DNA from 2 places in the Staphylococcus parequorum genome. Region 2 is predicted to be linked to the other one. Evidence: a T-box and tRNA genes for the amino acid it is inferred to sense, from the RefSeq annotation. Region 2 holds a T-box; the other holds one or more tRNA genes.
What was found. A T-box is a leader RNA that pairs with one kind of tRNA and senses whether it is charged. The one in region 2 lies ahead of AAA453_RS07580 (valine--tRNA ligase), so its partner is inferred to be a tRNA-Val.
Positions count from the first base shown of each region.

Region 1: it encodes a tRNA-Val, which carries the amino acid that the T-box ahead of AAA453_RS07580 (valine--tRNA ligase) is inferred to sense. The anticodon was not compared.

Region 1 covers NZ_CP150682.1:1,382,707-1,386,098, forward strand. The annotation lists rRNA gene AAA453_RS06565 (23S ribosomal RNA) at 1-1,592, shown strand, start outside; rRNA gene rrf (5S ribosomal RNA) at 1,674-1,788, shown strand; tRNA gene AAA453_RS06575 (tRNA-Val) at 1,799-1,874, shown strand; tRNA gene AAA453_RS06580 (tRNA-Thr) at 1,889-1,964, shown strand; tRNA gene AAA453_RS06585 (tRNA-Lys) at 1,971-2,046, shown strand; tRNA gene AAA453_RS06590 (tRNA-Leu) at 2,060-2,141, shown strand; tRNA gene AAA453_RS06595 (tRNA-Gly) at 2,145-2,219, shown strand; tRNA gene AAA453_RS06600 (tRNA-Leu) at 2,227-2,312, shown strand; tRNA gene AAA453_RS06605 (tRNA-Arg) at 2,336-2,409, shown strand; tRNA gene AAA453_RS06610 (tRNA-Pro) at 2,418-2,491, shown strand; tRNA gene AAA453_RS06615 (tRNA-Ala) at 2,509-2,584, shown strand; tRNA gene AAA453_RS06620 (tRNA-Met) at 2,613-2,686, shown strand; tRNA gene AAA453_RS06625 (tRNA-Ile) at 2,714-2,787, shown strand; tRNA gene AAA453_RS06630 (tRNA-Ser) at 2,799-2,891, shown strand; tRNA gene AAA453_RS06635 (tRNA-Ser) at 2,934-3,026, shown strand; tRNA gene AAA453_RS06640 (tRNA-Met) at 3,040-3,111, shown strand; tRNA gene AAA453_RS06645 (tRNA-Asp) at 3,124-3,199, shown strand; tRNA gene AAA453_RS06650 (tRNA-Phe) at 3,210-3,282, shown strand; tRNA gene AAA453_RS06655 (tRNA-Thr) at 3,294-3,369, shown strand; tRNA gene AAA453_RS06660 (tRNA-Tyr) at 3,377-3,392, shown strand, end outside.
Region 2 covers NZ_CP150682.1:1,568,537-1,571,928, reverse strand. The annotation lists gene AAA453_RS07580 (valine--tRNA ligase) at 1-1,993, opposite strand, end outside; T-box leader at 2,036-2,277, opposite strand; gene AAA453_RS07575 (DNA-3-methyladenine glycosylase I) at 2,337-2,915, shown strand.

The DNA of each region.
Region 1 (3,392 bases), 190 kb from region 2:
CCACCGATTGACTAAGGTTTCCAGAGGAAGGCTCGTCCGCTCTGGGTTAGTCGGGTCCTAAGCTGAGGCCGATAGGCGTAGGCGATGGATAACAGGTTGATATTCCTGTACCACCAAATTTCGTTTTAAGCGATGGGGGGACGCAGTAGGATAGGCGAAGCGTACTATTGGATTGTACGTCCAAGCAATGAGACTGAGTGTTAGGCAAATCCGGCACTCTTAAGGTCAAGTTGTGATGGGGAGAGGAAATTGTTTCCTCGAGTCGTTGATTTCACACTGCCAAGAAAAGCCTCTAGCTAGAATTTTGGTGCCCGTACCGCAAACCGACACAGGTAGTCAAGATGAGAATTCTAAGGTGAGCGAGCGAACTCTCGTTAAGGAACTCGGCAAAATGACCCCGTAACTTCGGGAGAAGGGGTGCTCTTTAGGGTTAACGCCCAGGAGAGCCGCAGTGAATAGGCCCAAGCGACTGTTTATCAAAAACACAGGTCTCTGCTAAACCGTAAGGTGATGTATAGGGGCTGACGCCTGCCCGGTGCTGGAAGGTTAAGAGGAGTGGTTAGCTTCGGCGAAGCTACGAATCGAAGCCCCAGTAAACGGCGGCCGTAACTATAACGGTCCTAAGGTAGCGAAATTCCTTGTCGGGTAAGTTCCGACCCGCACGAAAGGCGTAACGATTTGGGCACTGTCTCAACGAGAGACTCGGTGAAATCATAGTACCTGTGAAGATGCAGGTTACCCGCGACAGGACGGAAAGACCCCGTGGAGCTTTACTGTAGTCTGATATTGAAATTCGGTACAACTTGTACAGGATAGGTAGGAGCCTTTGAAACGTGAGCGCCAGCTTACGTCGAGGCGTTGGTGGGATACTACCCTTGCTGTGTTGGATTTCTAACCCGCACCATTTATCATGGTGGGAGACAGTGTCAGATGGACAGTTTGACTGGGGCGGTCGCCTCCTAAAGAGTAACGGAGGCGCTCAAAGGTTTCCTCAGAATGGTTGGAAATCATTCATAGAGTGTAAAGGCATAAGGAAGCTTGACTGCGAGACTTACAAGTCGAGCAGGGTCGAAAGACGGACTTAGTGATCCGGTGGTTCCGCATGGAAGGGCCATCGCTCAACGGATAAAAGCTACCCCGGGGATAACAGGCTTATCTCCCCCAAGAGTTCACATCGACGGGGAGGTTTGGCACCTCGATGTCGGCTCATCGCATCCTGGGGCTGTAGTCGGTCCCAAGGGTTGGGCTGTTCGCCCATTAAAGCGGTACGCGAGCCGGGTTCAGAACGTCGTGAGACAGTTCGGTCCCTATCCGTCGTGGGCGCAGGAAATTTGAGAGGAGCTGTCCTTAGTACGAGAGGACCGGGATGGACATACCTCTGGTGTACCAGTTGTCGTGCCAACGGCATCGCTGGGTAGCTATGTATGGACGGGATAAGTGCTGAAAGCATCTAAGCATGAAGCCCCCCTCAAGATGAGATTTCCCAACTTCGGTTATAAGATCCCTCAAAGATGATGAGGTTAATAGGTTCGAGGTGGAAGCATAGCGATATGTGGAGCTGACGAATACTAATCGATCGAAGACTTAATCAAATTTAAAAAGTGTTTTGTTTGGCATTATCAAATTTTACTTACTATCTAGTTTTGAATGTATAATTTTTATACAGTTCATTGTCTGGTGACAATGGCAAGGAGGTCACACCTGTTCCCATGCCGAACACAGTAGTTAAGTTCCTTAGCGCCGATGGTAGTCGGACTTACGTTCCGCAAGAGTAGGACGTTGCCAGGCAATTTTATACGGAGGATTAGCTCAGCTGGGAGAGCATCTGCCTTACAAGCAGAGGGTCGGCGGTTCGAACCCGTCATCCTCCACCATTTATTTTTTAATAGCCGGCCTAGCTCAACTGGTAGAGCAACTGACTTGTAATCAGTAGGTTGGGGGTTCAAGTCCTCTGGCCGGCACCATGTTTTGAGCCATTAGCTCAGTTGGTAGAGCATCTGACTTTTAATCAGAGGGTCAGTGGTTCGAGCCCACTATGGCTCACCATTATTTTAATATCGCGGGTGTGGCGGAACTGGCAGACGCACTAGACTTAGGATCTAGCGCCTCACGGCGTGGGGGTTCGACTCCCTTCACCCGCATATGCAGAAGTAGTTCAGCGGTAGAATACGACCTTGCCAAGGTCGGGGTCGCGGGTTCGAATCCCGTCTTCTGCTCCATTATTTTGCCGGGGTGGCGGAACTGGCAGACGCACAGGACTTAAAATCCTGCGGTGAGAGATCACCGTACCGGTTCGATTCCGGTTCTCGGCATTATCCCATGAAAATAGAATTATGCGCCCGTAGCTCAACTGGATAGAGTACTTGACTACGAATCAAGAGGTTACAGGTTCGACCCCTGTCGGGCGCACTATTTTACGGGAAGTAGCTCAGCTTGGTAGAGCACTTGGTTTGGGACCAAGGGGTCGCAGGTTCGAATCCTGTCTTCCCGATATCCTTAAAATAATATGGGGGCTTAGCTCAGATGGGAGAGCGCCTGCTTTGCACGCAGGAGGTCAGCGGTTCGATCCCGCTAGTCTCCACCATATATTTAAATGCAATCTAAATTACAACGGCGGCGTAGCTCAGCTGGCTAGAGCGTACGGTTCATACCCGTGAGGTCGGGGGTTCGATCCCCTCCACCGCCACTAATTATTAGTTGTAAATTATATTTAGGACCTTTAGCTCAGTTGGTTAGAGCTAACGGCTCATAACCGTTCGGTCGCAGGTTCGAATCCTGCAAGGTCCATATAATTTTTTGGAGGAATACCCAAGTTCGGCTGAAGGGATCGGTCTTGAAAACCGACAGGAGCTTAACAGCTCGCGGGGGTTCGAATCCCTCTTCCTCCGCCATTTTTATAATAATTGAATATAATTTATTTACCTAATATTTTTGGAGGAATACCCAAGCCCGGCTGAAGGGATCGGTCTTGAAAACCGACAGGGGCTTAACGGCCCGCGGGGGTTCGAATCCCTCTTCCTCCGCCATTAATATTATCACCGCGGGATGGAGCAGCGGTAGCTCGTCGGGCTCATAACCCGAAGGTCGGTGGTTCAAATCCGCCTCCCGCAATTTTTTATTTTAGGTCCCGTAGTGTAGCGGTTAACACGCCTGCCTGTCACGCAGGAGATCGTGGGTTCGAATCCCATCGGGACCGCCATTATTGTTATGGTTCAGTAGCTCAGTTGGTAGAGCAATGGATTGAAGCTCCATGTGTCGGCAGTTCGACTCTGTCCTGAATCATTTTAATGCAAGCCGGCCTAGCTCAACTGGTAGAGCAACTGACTTGTAATCAGTAGGTTGGGGGTTCAAGTCCTCTGGCCGGCACCATCTTTCGGGAGGGGTAGCGAAGT
Region 2 (3,392 bases):
TTACTTGTTTCTGTGCTTCATCATCGCTATTCATTGGTATTTTACTCATTTCAATATACCAATCACAGAAATCATCCCAAATGAAGTTATAAAGCGTACGACCAACTTCACCAAACTCATACTTGTCACTTAAATCTGTAACGTTAGCAATCGTTTCATTTAAGCGCGTTAAAATCCACTTATCTGCTAATGATAGATTACCTGATAAGTCTACATCTTCAACTTTAAAGTCATCCCCAATATTCATTAAACTGAATCGAGCTGCATTCCAAATTTTATTGATAAAATTCCATACAGATTCAACTTTTTCAGTAGAGTAACGTAAATCATGACCTGGTGAAGAACCAGTTGCTAAGAAATATCTTAGGCTATCTGCACCATACTCATCGATAACATCCATTGGATCAACACCGTTACCTAGAGATTTACTCATTTTACGTCCATCTTCTGCACGGACCAATCCATGTAATAATACATCATCGAAAGGACGTTTTCCAGTAAATTCTAATCCTTGAAAGATCATTCTTGCCACCCAGAAGAAGATGATGTCATAACCAGTTACTAATGCATTCGTTGGGAAGTAGCGCTGGAAGTCTTCAGCTTCAACGTCTGGCCAACCTAACGTTGAGAATGGCCATAATGCACTAGAGAACCATGTGTCTAATACATCTTCATCTTGTGTCCAATTTTCAATATCTTCTGGTGCTGCTTCACCGACGTAAATTTCGCCAGTTTCATTGTGATACCATGCAGGAATTTGATGTCCCCACCATAATTGACGTGAAATTGTCCAATCTCTAATTTCTTCCATCCAACGGTTAAATGTTTTTTCAAATCTTGCAGGTACAAAATCGATTCTATCATCTGTTTTTTGATTATCTAATGCTTGCTCTGCTAAAGGTTTCATTTTTACAAACCATTGTGTAGATAAATAAGGTTCTACAACTGCACCAGAACGTTCAGAATGACCAACAGAATGTTCATGCTCTTCTATTTTAATAACTAAACCTTCAGATTCTAAATCTTTTACAAGCTGTTCACGACAGTCAAATCTATCTAAACCTTCGTATTTACCAGCTTTGTCATTCATTTTACCAGATTCATCCATAACAATAATGCGTTCTAAGTCATGACGGTTACCGATTTCAAAGTCATTTGGATCATGCGCAGGTGTTACTTTCATAGCACCACTACCGAATTCAATATCTACATAATCATCTGCTAAGATAGGCAATTCTCTACCTAGGATTGGTAATATAACTTTTTTGCCAATGATATCTTTATAACGATCATCATTAGGATTCACAACAATCGCAGTATCACCTAACATTGTTTCAGGACGTGTTGTAGCGATTTCTATATAGCCTTCACCATCTGCATAAGGATATTTAAAATGATAAAATTTACCTTGTACGTCTTCATGAATAACTTCAATATCTGATAACGCAGTACGAGCGATGGGATCCCAGTTAATAATATATTCTCCGCGATAGATTAAATCTTTCTTATACATATCAACGAATACTTTATTAACTGCTTTACTCAATCCTTCATCCAATGTAAATCTTTCTCTGCTGTAATCTAAACCTAATCCTAGTTTAGCCCATTGTTTTCTAATAAATGTAGCGTATTCTTCTTTCCAATCCCAGGCTTGTTCAAGGAATTTTTCACGACCTAAATCATGACGAGATAATCCTTGCTCATTTAATTTAGCTTCTACTTTGGCTTGTGTTGCTATACCAGCATGGTCCATACCAGGTAAATACAAAGTATCGTAACCTTGCATACGTTTCATACGTGTCAATATATCTTGCAACGTTGTATCCCATGCATGTCCTAGGTGTAATTTACCCGTTACATTTGGTGGTGGGATAACAATTGTGTATGTTTCTTTTGTATTATCTTCAGACGCTTTAAAATAGCCCTTATCAAGCCATTCTTCATAGCGCCCTGACTCAACTTCGTTCGGATTATATTTTGGTTTCATTTCCATTCGTTAAAATCCTCCTTAAAATAAAAAATCCGCCCTATAAATATATAGGACGGATTTCCCGTGGTACCACCTAAATTCAAGAAATTAGTTCACTAATTTCAAGCACTTAAAATTATGATTAACGCTCAAACACGCTTTAACCTATTTTACATACAATTACATTGTAGTATTTCAGCTAAAGTTCAATGTGGGCTACCTTCAATAAGTTAAACTGTACATTCTCAGCATACATGTACTCTCTGTTAAATCTAAGCCTATTTACTCTTCCCAGTAGACAATATTTCTTTACTTAATTATAGTATAATGGATGTTAAGATAAGTCAATGGAATGGAGTGAAAATATATGAATGAATGCGCATTTGGCACAAAAGATCCAACCTATCTGGAATATCATGATGAAGTGTGGGGCCAACCACTTTATGATAGCTTGAAATTATTTAAACTGATGGCTTTAGAATCACAACATGCTGGTCTTTCCTGGTTAACAATTTTAAAGAAAAAAGCATCTTACGAAGAAGCTTTTTATGACTTTGATCCAGTGCTTATCTCCAAAATGACACCAGATGATATAGACCGCTTGATGACATTTCCTAATATCGTTCATAATAGAAAAAAGATAGAAGCTATTGTAGGACAAACAAAAGGATATTTTGAAATAGAAAAAGACTTCGGAAGTTTCAGTGATTTTCTATGGTCATATGTAGATCACCAACCTATCGATTGTGGCTATACACATCCAAGTGATCGTATTACTGTAGACACACGCGCAACAGAATTATCGAAAACATTGAAGCGTTATGGTTTTAAATTTTTAGGGCCAGTGACAGTTTATTCATTTTTAGAAGCTGCCGGTTTGTATAATGCACATATGCAATCATGTCCTAATAATCCAAAGCATTATCGAGGCAAAGGCTTTAATTAGCCATAGATCATTCCCTTTTGAGAAAATTTTATTTTTCGATATCTTTCAGCATGATTCAACAAAATGCCCGCCCAAAACCCAAATTATTTCAATAGACTATATAAAAAATAAGGCTGAGACATGTATTTTGTCTCAGCCTTATTTTTTATATTGGCAATTCACAGAGTAGCGATTCTACATTTTTAATTTTAAATAAATAGAAAAGTGTTGTAAAATTTAAAACTTTTATAAATCTCGTTTTTTGTGACTATTTTTAACAATCTTTTTATTTTTATACAACCTGATTATAAGTAAAGTCAATAGTACTGCAACGATACCCTTTACAATATCGTAGGTCAGTATGACATTAATCCATAGAAGAATGATGACCATGATATAAATAATTTTCATAATATATGTTAGAAACACTTTGTTAATTGTGACTTTTGGTTCACCTTATTCGCTCAAAAAGTAGTGTCACTTTAACTGAAAAGTGAT